DNA from 4 places in the Leclercia sp. genome. Region 2 is predicted to be linked to each of the others. Evidence: predicted binding sites of a transcription regulator. Region 2 holds the regulator's gene; each other region holds the start of a gene.

Region 1 (4,214 bases), on a different contig from region 2:
TCGGGTGAAAACTCTGGGCGAAGTGCAGCACTCTGCGCTCTACACCAGCGTCGATCCGCTGCAAAGCATGAGCCGGGAAGAGAAGCTGGACATCCTGCGTCGGGTGGACAAAGTCGCCCGTGCGGAAGACAAGCGCGTGCAGGAAGTGTCGGCCAGCCTGAGCGGTGTGTATGAGCTGATTCTGGTGGCGGCGACCGACGGCACCCTGGCCGCCGACGTGCGTCCGCTGGTCCGTCTCTCCGTCAGCGTGCTGGTAGAAGAGGACGGCAAACGCGAGCGCGGCTCCAGCGGCGGCGGCGGTCGTTTTGGTTATGAATGGTTCCTGAACCCGGTAGACGGCGAAGTGCGTGCCGACGCCTGGGCGAAAGAGGCGGTGCGGATGGCAATGGTCAATCTCTCTGCCGTCGCGGCACCTGCGGGCACCCTGCCGGTGGTACTTGGCGCGGGCTGGCCTGGCGTGCTGCTGCACGAAGCAGTAGGTCACGGTCTGGAAGGCGACTTCAACCGTCGCGGCACCTCGGTCTTCAGCGGCCATATGGGCGAGCTGGTGGCCTCTGAGCTGTGCACCGTAGTGGATGACGGCACCATGACCGATCGCCGTGGTTCTGTCTCCATCGACGACGAAGGGACGCCGGGTCAGTACAACGTGCTGATCGAGAACGGGATCCTGAAAGGCTACATGCAGGACAAACTGAATGCGCGCCTGATGGGTGTGGCACCAACCGGCAACGGCCGTCGTGAATCCTATGCGCACCTGCCAATGCCACGTATGACCAACACCTATATGCTGGCGGGCAAGTCCACGCCGCAGGAGATCATCGAGTCGGTGGAGTATGGCATCTATGCGCCAAACTTCGGCGGCGGCCAGGTGGATATCACCTCCGGCAAATTTGTCTTCTCGACCTCAGAAGCCTATCTGATCGAGAAGGGCAAAGTGACCAAAGCGGTGAAAGGGGCAACCCTGATTGGTTCCGGCATCGAAGCGATGCAGCAGATCTCGATGGTCGGTAACGATCTGAAGCTGGATAACGGCGTCGGTGTCTGTGGCAAAGAGGGCCAGAGCCTGCCGGTAGGCGTCGGTCAGCCGACCCTGAAGGTGGATAACCTGACCGTCGGCGGTACCGCTTAGTTTTACCCTAACCCTCTCCCTGAAAGGGAGAGGGGACTGTCATCACTCCTTCCTTCCCCGCATCTCCTGAAACAGCGCCGCCACCTGCACGAAATAGTCCGTCAGATAGTTAATGCACACCTGCACCTTCAGCGGCAGTTTGTCCTTTTCGGTATAGACCGCATACACCGGGCGCGGATCCGACTGATAGCGCGGGAAGAGGATCTCCAGCTCGCCGCTGTTGATCTCGTTGATCACCCACATCAGCGGGACGTAGGCGATCCCAGCCCCGGCCACCAGCCAGCGGGAAATGGTCATCGGATCGTTGGTGACAAAGCGCCCCTGCGGCAGCAGTTTTGTCGACAGCCCTTCCGGCGCGACCAGTTCAAATTCGTTATCCGGGCGCACGCTGTACTCCAGCCAGGCGTGATTGCTGAGATCCGCCGGTTTCTCCGGGATCCCCGCTCTGGCGAGGTACTTTTTCGCGGCGCATACCACCATCGGCATACTGCCCAGACGGCGGGAGAAGAGGCTGGAGTCCTGCAACGCCCCGACGCGGATCACCACATCCAGCCCATCAGCAATCAGATCCGGGGCAGGAATACCCGTGACCAGGTTGACCGTCAGCCCTGGATACTCCTGCAACATCTCGGCGGTCATTTCAGCCAGGACATTTTGTGCCATAGTTGAAGAGCAGCCGATGCGCAGGGTGCCGATGGGGGTGTTGTTGAAGGCGTAGAGTTGCTCATGCACCGACTGGGCCTCATACAACATCCGCCGACAGCCCTGATAATAGATTTTACCGGCTTCGGTCAGGCCGAGGCTGCGGGTGCTGCGGTTGAGCAGCTTCACCTGGAGGTCATCTTCCAGTTTGGCGACGGTCTGACTGATTGACGAGACGCTCATCTGCAGTTGCCTGGCCGCGGCGGTGAAGGAGCCCAGCTCGACGACTTTGGCAAAAACTGACATCCGTTTTAGACGTTCCATTATTCACTCTGGCTTAAAAGTGATTTAGATCACATATGATAGATAACAGCATAACAGTTACGCTAATATATTATTAATACATTATAGCTACGCCACTCTCGCCCGGCTTTTCTTGCCCCTTCTGCGGTGCCGTATGCTGAATAATTCTTTCGCCTGCTCGCTCTAATCAAGGTCAACATGAGTCTGTTTCCCGTTATCGTGGTGTTCGGATTGTCGTTCCCACCGATATTCTTCGAACTGCTTTTATCACTGGCGATTTTTTGGCTGGTGCGAAAGGTGCTGGCTCCTACCGGGATCTATGATTTCGTCTGGCACCCTGCATTGTTCAATTCCGCGCTGTATTGCTGCCTGTTCTATCTGGTATCGCGCCTGTTTGTTTGAGGTAGATGTGAAAACGCTAACAAGAAAAATCTCCCGTACCGCCATTACCGTGGCGCTGGTTATCCTCGCGTTCATCGCTATTTTTCGCGCGTGGGTTTACTACACCGAGTCGCCCTGGACGCGCGATGCGCGCTTTAGTGCCGACATTGTCGCCATTGCCCCGGACGTGGCGGGGCTGATCACGGCCGTCAATGTGCATGATAACCAGCTGGTGAAAAAGGATCAGGTGCTGTTCACCGTTGACCAGCCGCGCTACCAGAAAGCGCTGGAACAAGCGGAAGCCGATGTCGCCTATTACCAGGCGCTGGCTGCGGAAAAACGCCGCGAGGCGGGGCGCCGTAATCAGCTGGGGGTGCAGGCGATGTCCCGTGAGGAGATCGACCAGTCCAATAACGTGCTGCAAACCGTGCTGCATCAGCTGGCGAAGGCCGAGGCCACCCGCGATCTGGCGAAGCTCGATCTTGAGCGTACAGTGATCCGCGCCCCGTCCGACGGCTGGGTGACCAACCTCAACGTCTACACCGGCGAATTTATTACCCGCGGCTCTACCGCCGTGGCGCTGGTCAAACAGCACTCCTTCTATGTGCTGGCCTATATGGAAGAGACCAAGCTGGAGAGCGTCCGTCCGGGCTATCGGGCGGAGATCACCCCGCTGGGCAGCAATCGTGTTCTGAAAGGGACGGTGGACAGCGTAGCGGCAGGGGTGACCAACTCCAGCGCCACCCGCGACAGCAAAGGGATGGCGACCGTGGATTCCAATCTGGAGTGGGTACGTCTGGCGCAGCGCGTGCCGGTGCGTATACGTCTGGATGAACAGCAGGGCAACCTGTGGCCAGCAGGCACCACCGCCACCGTAGTGATCACCGGCGAGAAAGATCGGGACGCCAGCCATGATTCGCTGTTCCGTAAAATTGCCCACCGTCTGCGCGAGTTTGGTTAATCGCCATGGGCATCTTCTCCATCGCCAACCAGCACCTGCGCTTTGCGATTAAGCTGGCCTTCGCCATCGTGCTGGCGCTGTTCGTTGGCTTTCACTTTCAGCTGGAAACCCCCCGCTGGGCGGTGCTGACCGCGGCGATTGTCGCCGCAGGCCCGGCGTTTGCGGCGGGCGGGGAACCTTACTCCGGGGCAATACGCTATCGCGGGATGCTGCGTATTGTCGGCACCTTTATCGGCTGTATCGCCGCGCTGACCATCGTGATCCTGATGATCCGCACTCCGCTGCTGATGCTGATGGTGTGCTGTATCTGGGCCGGTTTTTGCACCTGGATCTCTTCTCTGGTGCGGGTGGAAAACTCCTACGCCTGGGGCCTTTCCGGCTACACCGCGCTGATCATTATCATCACCATTCAGACCAACCCGCTGCTGGCGCCGCAGTTTGCCGTGGAGCGCTGCAGCGAGATCGTGATGGGGATTGTCTGTGCGATCGTGGCGGATCTGCTCTTCTCCCCCCGCTCTATTAAGCAGGAGGTGGATCGCGAGCTGGATGCGCTGATCGTCGCCCAGTATCAGCTGATGCAGCTGTGCATCAAGCATGGCGACAGTGAAGAGGTCGATAACGCCTGGAGCGCGCTGGTGCGTCGTACCACCGCCCTGGAAGGGATGCGCAGCAACCTCAATATGGAGTCGTCGCGCTGGTCGCGGGCCAACCGCCGCCTGAAGGCGCTCAATACCGTCTCCTTAACCCTGATCACCCAGGCCTGCGAAACCTATCTGATCCAGAACACCCGCCCGGAGG
Region 2 (4,214 bases):
CCGCCGCCAGTGAAGGGGCGATGGTGCTTAACGCCGGACCGGACGTGATGCGCTTTGCACCGTCGCTGCTGGTGGAGAGCGAGGATATCGACGAAGGGATGAACCGCTTTGCGCAGGCGGTTAAGCGCGTGGTTCAGGCGTAGGCCCGTGCAAGCGTAGCGCCGCCGGGCAAAAAAGCTTAATAGGATGTCCGTTTCAAACGTCGGATCAACCAGATCCCATGATGCGGACGCTGACGCCATGCCACTGACGAGATGGTGTGCATGGTGTTCAGATGCCCCAGGACGCGCTGCAGATGCTGCTCCAGCGTGCTCATGGGGCCCTGCGTCAGGGTCTCTGGCGCTTCCAGAATATTGCTGTCCCCGCTCTCGCCCGGCGCGTCATACTCCAGACGCTGCTGACAGCGTTGCAGCGCAATTTCACACGACTGCAGATAGCGCTGCGCCAGGTCTGGCGTCAGCATCGTATGTTCCCGGGCCAGGGTCGTCATCGCGTTGATATGCTCGACGATAAACTGGCTGTGCGTCACCCACAGCTTCATATCCGCGAGATAGGCCGAATTAAAGCCCGGCTCCTGCATCGCCTGGTTGAGGGAGTTGAACAGGGCGTTGTGCGCCTGGTTGACCTTCATGCGCTGCCAGGCCAGCGGCGTCGGCTGCGGATCGTCGCTGAGGATCAGGCGAATGGCCTCCTGGTCGGCCTCCAGCGCGTCGTGGGCATTCTGGCGCAACAGCCCGCTCTGCCACTGCGGCCACAGCCAGACCATCCCCCCGAAGGCAATCAGGCAGCCAATCAGGGTATCGGCCAGGCGGGCGATAATAAACTGCTCACCGTTCAGGGTCAGCAGCTGCAGGGTATATACCGCCGTGACCGTAAAGCCCACCGTCGCCCAGCCGTAGCTTTTGCGAATGATCAGGTAGCTCCCCAGGGTCACCACCAGCATTCCGGCCAGGGTGTAACCTTCCGGAACGTGGAAGTGCAGGGTGACGCCGGCGATAACCAGCCCCGCCAGGGTGCCGGCCGCCCGGTGGAGAATACGCACCCGCGTCGCGCTGTAGCCGTTTTGCGTCACCAGCAGCACGGTCATTAAGATCCAGTAGGGTTTCGGCAGGTGCAGCGCCACCCCCATCAGGCTGGCGATACTCAGCATCACGCTGATGCGCGCCGCGTTACGCAGGGCGGCAGACTTCAGCGACAGGTAGCTTCGCAGGGCGGGGATCAGCGGCAGGCGTTTCTGCTTATCTGCCATCAGGTCGCGCGGGTAGAGCGGACGCTGCGTGCGCAGCACCCGGGCAATACGGCTGAAGTGCCAGGCGCAGAACTGACCCACCGGGTTTTCCGGGTGCTGGCGGGCGATTTTCTCCAGCGCGCCGAGCTGCTTGTCCATGGTGAAACGGGTGGGGTAGCGATGATAGAGAATGTCGTCAGCCAACACCCGCAGACGGGCCGCCACGGTCTGCGCGTTCCAGCGGATCACCGCTTCGGCGTGGCTGCGCTCCACCAGCTTTTGCACCTCCTTCGGGTGATGCAGGCTGACGGAGATGTGCTCCTGCAAATCCAGCCCCACCTGGAAGGTACGCAGCAGGCGTTTGTATTCATGATTTCTGTTGGCCGCCAGCATATGCAGCTGCTGATAACAGAGGCCGATCAGATCCACTACCTTCTGCTGACGGGCCAGCAGCGGCGGCAGCGATTTTTCAGGATCGGTGTGCTGCGTCAGCAGGGTGTATTTCGCTTCGCAATAATCTGCCAGCTGTTGATAGAGCACGCTCAGCGATTCGCGCAGCGGCTGTTCGCGCCACATCCAGAACCAGAACCAGTTAAACAGCCCGTACCAGAGGGTGCCCAGCGTATAGAGGAGCAGCGGCTCCCAGACCGGCATGTTCCCCGCCAGACTCAGGGTAAAGATGGCTGCAATCAGCGAGGCGGGCAGCAGTCGGGCATGCAGGGCGCTGATCTCAGCCGTGACCCCCAGCGTCATCGCCAGCGCGGTCAGAATGAGCGGCAGCGGAATATCCCGGGCCAGCAGCAGCTGTACGGCCAGGCTACAGCCGGCGAACAGGCACCCGCCAATCGTCAGGCGTTTAAAAAAGCGTTTATGCGGTGTATCCAGACCGGCAATATTGCAGCAGGCAGGAACGAGGGAGAAGAGGAGGCCTTGTTGCAGATGTCCGAGGATCAAACCCACAGCCACGGGGAGACACAACACCAGGGTTTGCCGCAGTGCGTAGTTAACTTCCGGGTGATAGATGAGCCTGCGCCACATGGGGATAGAGACAAAAACGGCGTGTCATCGTGTGATGCCACGCCGTTTTAGCGGAATTAACGTGTTCCGTAAACCACGATGGTTTTACCATGGGCAGAAATCAGGTTTTGATCTTCCAGCATTTTCAGGATACGACCCACTGTCTCACGAGAACATCCGACGATCTGACCAATTTCCTGACGGGTAATTTTAATTTGCATACCGTCCGGGTGGGTCATGGCGTCTGGCTGTTTCGCCAGGTTCAGTAAGGTTTGGGCGATGCGGCCGGTTACGTCGAGGAAGGCGAGGTTACCTACCTTCTCGGACGTGACCTGCAGACGGCGAGCCATCTGCGAAGAGAGGCGCATCAGGATATCCGGGTTCACCTGAATCAGCTGGCGGAATTTCTTATAAGAGATCTCAGCCACTTCACAGGCCGTTTTTGCACGCACCCAGGCGCTACGCTCCTGACCTTCTTCAAACAGGCCCAGTTCGCCGATAAAGTCTCCCTGATTCAGGTAAGAGAGGATCATCTCTTTGCCTTCTTCATCTTTGATCAGCACTGCCACTGAGCCTTTGACGATGTAATACAACGTTTCCGCTTTTTCACCCTGGTGAATCAGCGTGCTCTTCGATGGGTACTTATGAATATGGCAATGAGACAAGAACCATTCGAGAGTCGGGTCTGTTTGCGGTTTGCCAAGCACCATGCGCTGTTATCCTCTGTTATAAGCTGTCTCCAGAGTCTGGCTGTGTACCTGTACTCTGGGGTTGCAATCGAATTCTTTCCCCTGCCTGGGGACGGGCTGTCACAATAATTAGCAGCCTGTAATGTGTGATGTCCTCTGCATACATGTGCAACGTCAATGTATTACTGTAGCATCTCGACTGTTTTAGCATAGCTTTTGCCGCCTGTCTCCTGGTGTCTCGCTTCAGCTTGATGCAGGTCGACTTCCGTTGTCAGAATTGTTGCTGGCGCGTAATCTGTCAGGAAAAATGCAATCCTGGAGTTAATAAAAATGCAAGCACGTGTGAAATGGGTTGAAGGGTTAACGTTCCTCGGTGAGTCGGCTTCCGGGCACCAGATTTTGATGGATGGCAACTCCGGTGACAAAGCGCCAAGCCCGATGGAAGTTGTCCTGATGGCGGCTGGCGGATGCAGCGCAATCGACGTGGTGTCTATCCTGCAAAAAGGGCGTCACGATGTGACCGACTGCGAAGTCAAACTGACCTCAGAGCGTCGTGAAGAGGCGCCGCGCCTGTTCACCCATATCAACCTTCACTTCGTGGTGACCGGCAAAGAGCTGAAAGACGCGGCGGTCTCCCGCGCGGTGGACCTCTCAGCAGAGAAGTACTGCTCCGTGGCGCTGATGCTGGAGAAAGCAGTCAAGATTACCCATTCGTATGAAGTGATCGAGGCGTAATGTTGTGGGGCATCATGCGGTCTGATGCCCTCACCCCGGCCCTCTCCCACAGGCAACTAAACCTCAATCGATCTTCTTGCCTTCCATCAACCGCTGCACCAGCGGCGTCATGATTAACTCCATCGCCAGCCCCATCTTCCCGCCCGGGACCACCAGTGTATTGATGTGCGAAATAAACGAACCCTGCAGCATCGCCAGCAGCCAGGGGTAATCGATATTGTCCAGATTGCGGAAATGGATCACCACAAAGCTCTCGTCGAGCGACGGAATGCCTTTAGCGGCAAAGGGATTTGAGGTATCCACGGTCGGGACGCGCTGGAAGTTGATATGGGTGCGGGAAAACTGCGGCGTCAGGAAGTTAATGTAATCCTCCATCGAGCGCACCACGGAGTCCATCACCGCCTCGCGGGAGTGGCCGCGTTCGCTGGTATCCCGCGTCAGCTTCTGGATCCACTCCAGGTTCACAATCGGTACCACGCCCACCAGCAGATCGACATGGCGCGCCACGTCGTGTTGCGGCGTGACTACGCCACCATGCAGGCCTT
Region 3 (4,214 bases), on a different contig from region 2:
GTCTGCATGATGATGCGGAACGTTTTGCCCCCGTCGTGGCTCTTCAGATTCTTGACGTTTTCCAGCACGAAGATCGCCGGGCGGCGGGCGTCAATGATACGCGCCACGTCGAAGAATAACGTTCCCTGGGTGTCGCAGGCAAAACCGTGCGCGCGGCCCAGGGCGTTCTTCTTGGATACCCCGGCCAGCGAAAACGGCTGACAGGGGAAGCCGGCGAGCAGCACGTCATGCGCCGGAATGGCGTTGCGGATGTGCTCCGCCGCCTCGTCATCCGTAATGCCGCTCTGGTGGCTGAGTGTCACTTCGCGGATGTCATCATTGAACTGATGCGCATCCGGATCGCAGTACCAGTTGGCCTTGTAGGTCCGCACCGCGTGTTTGTTCCACTCGCTGGTAAACACGCACTGGCCGCCAATCGCCTCAAAACCATGGCGGATGCCGCCAATGCCGGCAAACAGATCGACAAACCGGAAGGCATAGTGAGGATGACAGGCCGGGGGGCGCGGGAGCAGGTTTTGCAGCACGCTATATTCACCGTCGCTGAGGCGGCGGCCTGCCCGCTCGCTGGTCACCAGTCGCTTGAGGATCGCCGGGCTCCAGTGGCTGTCGCCCTGAGCATTCAGAAGATGAGCCAGCGTTCTGGCATCGTAAATTTCCAGCAGCTGGCACAATAACGCCTGGACCGACGCCGTTGATTTCTCAGCCAGCACACGCGCGGACTCCATCACTGATACATTTTCCTGCATAGATTTAACCGGACCAAAAGGGACTGATGAGAGAGTAACACAGAAAGGCATTACAGACTGTCGCGGAAACGCTGCAACACCGCGGCATCGATGCCGTCGTAATCGCCGCGTAGCTCGGCACTGAGCCGGGCCATAAACTGGATCAGCACATCGGCACTCTGTCGCGCAAGCTGCCGACCGGCGGCGGTCTGCATCGTCTCTGGCAGGCGGAGCAGTTTGGTCTGGAAATGGTCCAGCGCAAACGCCCGGTCGTTCAGCTCACGCGCATCGGCAAAGGGATCTTCCGGGTCGAAGAGTGGCACCCCCAGCGCGCCGGACACGGCAAAGACGCGCGCCAGGCCAATCGCGCCGAGGGCCTCCAGCCGGTCGGCATCCTGCACAATTTTCGCTTCTGCGGTAATCGGCGTAATGCCCGCGCTGAAGCTGTGCGCCTCGATGGCATGCTCGATGGCGGCATAATGCTGGGCAGGGAAATCACTAAAGTCCTCGCGCAGGATGGCCGTCGTTCTTTCGGCAGCCAGCTGCGACGAGCGGCCCCGCTGCGGATGATTTTTAGGCAGGCTGACGATATCGTGAAAATAACAGGCCGTCAGAATGACCAGCGCATCGACCTGCTGGTCCTTCATCAGCCGCTGTGAGGTGTTCCAGACCCGACGGAAATGGGAGAGATCGTGGGCGGTATCATCGGTGGCATGATGCGCCTTCAGCCAGCCTTCAAAACGTTGCTGCCATTGCACGAGTTCCATAGCGCTTTCCCTGAAGTGAAAAACCGTACAATAGCAACTATTTACTCTTCTGGCACATCACGTGGCCGGGTGTACCAGGCAATGGCGCCGAGGATTGTCCCCACCGCGCCTAACAGCAGAAAGCCGCACAAAGCACTCAGCCATTTGCCGGACGTTGAGCCGAGATCGCCCTCGATCAACGGCCCCGGTACCGAACTGACTTTACTGACGATCCATAGATAGCGCGCCATCGCCCAGATAAAATAGCCGCAAAAGGCGTAAAACACCCACAGGGCCAGCTTGCCCCCCAGGCTGCGATCGTGTTTTTGTTCCATGTTGTCCTTTCCTTGTTCACGGCAGTATAGCTACCACATTCACATCGCCAATCTAAACCGTGAAATAAATCACATTTTTCAATTAAACGCACTCTTCTGGTGCTAATTTTTCGCTGCCCATAGGCGCAACATTGATCTTCCGCAATTTTATATTGAGCACATTTATTATTTAAGCGTATTTATTCAGGCGGGAAATAACCATCATCAAGAGAAAGCGGGCAAAGCTTTTTCAATATTATTATTTACGGAAAATATTTTCTAAATTGATCAACTGTGCAATGATGTCGGGGTTATGTGCTTTTTTATCGCCTCACTATTAAAAACGTTTAAATTACCCCCTAATTTTTAGCCCGATATTCTTATCGGGCTTTTTTTACTGGCCGATCCGCTGACTGCTCTACCCTCATTTTTTCAATAAATCCACACTCACCCATAAGCCCATGAAATACATATCAATAAATAATGTAAATACTATTGTTATAATCATAATTATTACATATGGTGACACCATTATTAATATTTTGAAATAATCTAAATGATTTAGTTACATTTATTGTTAAAGGGTAAAAACCCACCCTGAAATAGTATTGACCCCGTAACCCGGAGAGGGTTGCGTATATTCATTAAGAAAATACATTGAAGGGAATATATAATGAAAAGAAAAGTTCTGGCAGTTCTCGTCCCTGTTTTGTTGAGCGCTGGCGCGGTAAATGCGGCTGAAATCTACAACAAGGACGGCAATAAGTTCGATCTGTACGGAAAAATGGTCGGCGAGCGCATCTGGGACAAGACTGATGATAGCAACAGTGAAAACGCTGATACCTCCTATGCCCGTTTCGGTATTAAAGGCGAAACCCAAATCAGCAACGAGCTGATCGGTTTCGGTCAGTTTGAGTACAACATGACCGCCAGCACCCCGGAAGGCGAGCAGGATGAGAGCAGCCGTCTGGCTTTCGCGGGCCTTAAATTTGGCGACTACGGTTCGTTTGACTATGGCCGTAACTACGGCGTGGCATACGACGCCGGCGCTTATACCGATATGCTGGTGGAATGGGGTGGCGACTCCTGGGTTCACACCGATAACTTTATGACTGGCCGAACCACTGGCGTGGCGACCTATCGCAACACCGATTTCTTCGGCGCGGTTGAAGGTCTGAACTTTGCCGTGCAGTACCAGGGCAAAAATAACGATCGTCAGGAGAAGAAAGCTAACGGCGACGGTTACAGCACCTCCCTGAACTACAACTTCGATGGCTTCGGCTTCGTGGGCGTGTACGGCAAGTCCGATCGCACCAACAAGCAGTCTGCTGACGGTTTTGGCGATACCGCTGAAGTCTGGTCGCTGGCGGCCAAATATGATGCCAACAACCTGTACGCCGCCGTGATGTACGGTGAAACCCGCAACATGACCTGGGCTGACAGCGTCGGTTTTGCCAACAAAACCCAGAACGTCGAAGCCGTGGTGCAGTATCAGTTTGATTTCGGCCTGCGTCCTTCTCTGGGCTATGTCTATTCCACAGGCAAAGATCTGGGTGAACGCAGCGGTGTTCGCGGCTTTAACGCTGACCTCGTGAACTATATTGAACTGGGTACCTGGTACTACTTCAATAAGAACATGAACGTCTATACCGCGTACAAGTTCAACCTGCTGGATGAAGACGACGCGGCCAGAACCGGTGGCCATGCCGATGACCAGTTTGCGCTGGGTATCACTTACCAGTTCTAAACGACATGGTTCCCAATCAAAGCCCGCTGATACGCGGGCTTTTTGTTTTCTGCCCCTCACAGATTTACATAGCTTTAACAAACTAGCGCCATCAGCGATAATGCCCGCTTTTCCGCCTGCCCTGGAGTTTCAATGCGCGATCTGCCGCCTCTTCCGCCTACGCACAAGCGCCCAATGAAACTGAACACCCTGGTCACGCTGATGGTCTACAGCGTGACGGGCGCGATCCTGCTGGTGATTTTTGTCCTCTATTTTGCGCAAATCACCCGGGCCACGCGCGATGGCGTGCGCGATACCGCCCTGGCGGTCGCCAGAACCCTGGCCGACAGTCCGGAAGTAATCCGCGGCTTGTCCTTGCCCCCGGACAGCAATATCATCCAGCCTGTCGCCTGGACGGTGATGCAGCGCAATAAACTGCTGTTTGCCGTCGTCACAGACATGCGCGGGATCCGCTATTCGCATCCCAACAGCGCTCTGATCGGCAAAACCTTTATTGGTGACGATCTCCGGCCTGCTCTGGAGGATAAAGAGAATGTCGCCATTAACCACGGCGTGCTCGATGAGGCGCTGCGCGTGTTTACCCCCGTCTATAACGCGCAGCATCAGCAGATTGGGGTCGTCGCGGTGGGGATCTCCCTGAACAAAGTGGAGCAGCAGATCGCCCGCAACCGCTGGGATGCCA
Region 4 (4,214 bases), on a different contig from region 2:
AGCGTCTGGGTGATCATCCTCGCCCCGGTCGCCGCAAAGGGGTGACCGTAGGCAATGGAGCCCCCCAGCACGTTAAATTTACTTTCATCCACCTCGCCCGTGGCGTGGGCGCGGCCTAACACATCGCGGGCAAAACGATCGCTTGCCAGCAGCTGCAGGTTGGCCAGGGTCTGGGCGGCAAAGGCTTCATGCATGTCGATCAGCGTCAGATCGTTCATCGTCAGCCCGGCACGCTCCAGCGCCAGCGGCGTGGACCAGGCCGGCCCCAGCAGCATGTCCTGCCAGACATCAATAGCGGTAAAGGCATAGCTGCGCAGATAGCCGAGCGGAATCAGACCCAGCTCTCTGGCACGGGATTCGGTCATCAGGATCACCGCCGCCGCGCCATCTGTTAACGGCGTGCTGTTGGCAGCCGTTACGGTGCCGTGCTTACGGTCGAATGCCGGACGCAGTTTCGCGTAATCCGCCAGCGTCGAGGTGCCGCGGATATTGTTGTCTTCGCTTAGCGGCTCGCGGTACGGCGGGGTGTAGGCGGTCATTACCTCTTGCGCCAGCTTGCCCTCGGCCCAGGCCTGAGCGGCGCGCTGATGCGAGCGGTGCGCGAGCGCATCCTGCTGTTCGCGGGTGATGCCGTAGGTCTTCGCCATCTGTTCGGCGGTATCGCCCATCCGCAGGCCGGTGGAATATTCTGCGACCGCAGGCGGGACGGGAAGGAGATCGCGCAAACGCAGGCGTGAGAAGAGCGCCAGGCGCTGTCCGGTGGTGCGGGCTTTGTTAACGTCCACCAGCACGCGGGCGAGCTTTTTGCTGACGCCGATCGGCAGGACAGACGAGGAGTCGGCCCCCCCGGCGATCCCGGCGCGAATGGTGCCCGCGATTAGGCTTTCCGCAACGTTGGCCACCGCCTGAAAGCTGGTGGCGCAGGCGCGGCTGACGCTGTAGGCGTCGGTGTGGACGTTCATGCCAGTGCCCAGCACGATTTCACGGGCGATATTGGGCGCTTCAGGCATTTGCACCACCTGGCCGAAGACCAGCTGTTCAATCACCTCAGGAGGTATTTCGCTGCGAGCCAGCAACTCCCCCACCACCATTTTTCCCAGATCGACTGCAGGTATGCCATGAAAAGCCGTCGCCTGACGGGCAAATGGCGTACGTAATCCACTGACAATGGCAATGCGATCACCCTGACGGGTGATTAGCGGTAATGCCTGACTCATAACGCTCCCCTGTGAATAACAAATACGCAAAGTGGTCTGACCTGATAACAGTCTTAACCAAATTTTTACATTAGCCAATCGGGGAGAAGAAAAATTGCGAGCGAAGCCACAGAGCACAAACGAAACGCCCCCATGAATGGAGGCGTTGAAGGGAACTTAACGCAGACCGAGCTGGAAAATCAGGGACTCAGCTTCGCAGCTGAACACGAAATCGATGTCCAGGCGCACCCCGCCGTCCACCTCGGTGAAGGTGGAGGTAATGTCGCACGGTTCAGACTCAACGCCGCGGGCTTTGGCGGTCAGTGCGGCCAGCGTCTCTTCTGCTTCGGCACGGCTGGCGAACTCACGGCTGTAAGAGGCGGTGCAATCCGTGTTATCCACGATGGTGCCCACATCCATACAGCAGCAAACCGGGGTTTCATCAGCACTGCATTTACTCATAGTAGATTTCCTCTGTAGTCGCGCACGGCGCGAAATAGACACGATGCTGATATTTTACGCCCCGCCTGGAAGCGGCTCCAGTCGTTAATGGCGTAAAAGGCGGTAAGTGAGCAATATCACACGTAAAAATGATCTAAAACAAAAATCACCCGTTCGGCGTAAGCGAACTGGTCACAATTTTGCCAACCAGATCCCGTTTCGTAAAACATCTCAGTAAAAATTAATAAACAGACTTGCAACATTCCATCTGGTCAGACCTATACTCTCGCCACTGGTCTGATTTCTAAGTGTTACCACAGACCCTACACTTCGCGCTCCTGTTACGGTATGTAACAAATATTGAATAAAAATAACTCAATGAGGTTATGGTCATGAGCCAGAAAACCCTGTTCAAAAAAACTGCGCTCGCAATCGCAGTGGCAATCGTCTCCACCTCCGCATGGTCAGCGGGCTTTCAGCTAAATGAGTTCTCTTCCTCAGGCCTGGGCCGCGCCTATTCCGGGGAAGGTGCTATCGCTGATGACGCAGGGAACGCGAGCCGTAACCCGGCGCTGATCACCATGTTTGATCGCCCAACCTTCTCTATCGGTGCCGTTTATATCGATCCCGATGTCAACGTCACGGGTAACTCCGCCTTAACAGGACAGAGTGCAAACCAGGACAATATCGCCCCGACTGCGTGGGTGCCGAACATGCACTTTGTTATGCCAATCAACGATCAGTTTGGTTGGGGTGCGTCTGTCACCTCCAACTACGGTCTGGCAACCGAATTTAACAATAGCTACGCGGCGGGTATCTACGGTGGTAAAACCGATCTGGAAACCGTCAACCTGAACCTGAGCGGTGCCTATCGTCTGGACAGCAACTGGAGCTTTGGCCTGGGCTTTGATGCCGTTTACGCCAAAGCCAAAATTGAGCGTTATGCGGGTTCGCTGGGTCCACTGCTGACGCGTCAGCTCACCGGCCGTGTACCGCCGTCCTACCTGAGTGGGATCAACGAGCCTGACGATCAGATTGCGCACCTGAAGGGTGACGAATGGGGCTTCGGCTGGAACGCCGGTATCCTGTATGAGCTGGATAAAAACAACCGCTGGGGTCTGACCTACCGTTCAGAAGTGAAAATCGACTTCGACGGCGACTATAAGAGCTCCATCAACCCGGCCCTGAGCACCATCCTGGGGAATATGGGGATGGCCGGTCTTCCGGCAGGTACCGGTGGCCGCACCGAGAGCGGTTCTCTGTCGCTGCATCTGCCAGAAATGTGGGAAGTCTCCGGGTATAACCTCGTGGCACCGCAGTGGGCTGTCCACTACAGCCTGACCTACACCAGCTGGAGCCAGTTCCAGGAGCTGAAGGCCACCGGCAACAACGGTCAAACCCTGTTCTATAAAGACGAAAGCTTTAAGGATGCGTACCGTATCGCGCTGGGTACCACCTACTACTACGACAAGAACTGGACCTTCCGCACCGGTATCGCCTTTGATGACAGCCCGGTTCCGGCCGACAAGCGTTCCATTTCCATCCCGGATCAGGACCGTCTGTGGCTGAGCGCCGGTATGACCTACGCCTTTAACGATGATGCCTCTATCGACGTTGGCGCATCTTATATGCATGGTCAGAAAGTCAGCTTCACCGAGGGTGAAGGCGCGGCTGCGTATAACTTCACTTCTGAAGGCAAGGCGTGGCTGTTCGGGACCAACTTTAACTACGCGTTCTAATTACGTAGCGATAAAAAAAGGTGAGCATCGCGCTCACCTTTTCTTTTTTATTCCGCATCAATCTCGGAGAGTTCATTCTCGATCGCTTTCGCGTTCGGGTTATCTTCCGGTTTCAGCTTGCCGCCGTTCGCAATAAAGTCATGGTTCTGGAAGTAGGCTTCACGCACCATGATGTACGGATCGGAGGACTGACGCAGCAGACCGTCTGAATCCAGCAGTTGGGCACGTGTCTCAATCCCTTCTACCGTCCATTTACCCACCGACAGCGGCCAGGTCAGCCAGGACAGTACCGGATAGAGGGTATCGACCATATCACCGCCATCGTCACGCAACGTGAAGCTGCCATAGAACGGCAACTGCATATACGGGCCGTAACCCACATTATAATGACCCAGGGTGCTACCGAAACGGTGTGGCTGCTCGCGTTGCAGCTTCGGATTCGCCATCCCGGCAACGTCAATGAAGCCGCCCATCCCTAACAGGGTGTTCAGGAAGAAACGGGTAAAGTGGACCATCCCCTGGTAGGGATCGCCCTGCAGGAAGAAGTTCGCCATCACCGCAGGCTCTTCAAGGTTGCTGGTGAAGTTGCTCAGCCCATTACGGGCCGGTTGTGGAACATAATCACGCCACGCCACCGCAACCGGACGCAATACATACGGATCCAGCACGTTGTAGTTGAAGCTATACATGGTGCGGTTGAATCCTTCCAGCGGATCGGAGCGCCCCTGCTGCTCGCCAGAACTGGCGCAGCCCATCAGCAACGTGGTGCCCAGCGCAACCACCGAAAGCCGAAGTTTCATATCTTTCTCCCTGTTAAGTATGGCTATCATCGAAAGCC

The links. Region 2 encodes CRP, which controls carbon source genes, mostly activating them, when cyclic AMP is high. Its sites were predicted from a motif close to ATGTGANNNNNNTCACAT; they were not measured.
Region 1: a site for CRP is predicted at 2,113-2,130, ahead of aaeR (HTH-type transcriptional activator AaeR). Genes of this name have one in related genera too.
Region 3: a site for CRP is predicted at 1,951-1,968, ahead of drpB (cell division protein DrpB). Genes of this name have one in related genera too.
Region 4: a site for CRP is predicted at 1,763-1,780, ahead of V7Q49_RS00195 (YfcZ/YiiS family protein). Genes of this name have one in related genera too.

The regions. Positions count from the first base shown of each region.
Region 1 is NZ_DAIQCE010000006.1:161,898-166,111, reverse strand. Features, by position in the region: gene tldD (metalloprotease TldD) at 1-1,129, shown strand, start outside; gene aaeR (HTH-type transcriptional activator AaeR) at 1,172-2,095, opposite strand; gene aaeX (p-hydroxybenzoic acid efflux pump operon protein AaeX) at 2,273-2,476, shown strand; gene aaeA (p-hydroxybenzoic acid efflux pump subunit AaeA) at 2,484-3,416, shown strand; gene aaeB (p-hydroxybenzoic acid efflux pump subunit AaeB) at 3,422-4,214, shown strand, end outside.
Region 2 is NZ_DAIQCE010000005.1:49,052-53,265, reverse strand. Features, by position in the region: gene argD (bifunctional acetylornithine/succinyldiaminopimelate transaminase) at 1-143, shown strand, start outside; gene V7Q49_RS14485 (YccS/YhfK family putative transporter) at 179-2,266, opposite strand; gene crp (cAMP-activated global transcriptional regulator CRP) at 2,323-2,955, opposite strand; gene V7Q49_RS14475 (OsmC family protein) at 3,265-3,669, shown strand; gene V7Q49_RS14470 (phosphoribulokinase) at 3,733-4,214, opposite strand, start outside.
Region 3 is NZ_DAIQCE010000001.1:393,032-397,245, reverse strand. Features, by position in the region: gene V7Q49_RS01710 (DNA cytosine methyltransferase) at 1-746, opposite strand, end outside; gene V7Q49_RS01705 (phosphohydrolase) at 797-1,492, opposite strand; gene drpB (cell division protein DrpB) at 1,534-1,806, opposite strand; gene V7Q49_RS01695 (porin) at 2,459-3,532, shown strand; gene V7Q49_RS01690 (sensor histidine kinase) at 3,665-4,214, shown strand, end outside.
Region 4 is NZ_DAIQCE010000001.1:50,412-54,625, reverse strand. Features, by position in the region: gene fadI (acetyl-CoA C-acyltransferase FadI) at 1-1,217, opposite strand, end outside; gene V7Q49_RS00195 (YfcZ/YiiS family protein) at 1,374-1,658, opposite strand; gene fadL (long-chain fatty acid transporter FadL) at 2,030-3,376, shown strand; gene mlaA (phospholipid-binding lipoprotein MlaA) at 3,424-4,176, opposite strand.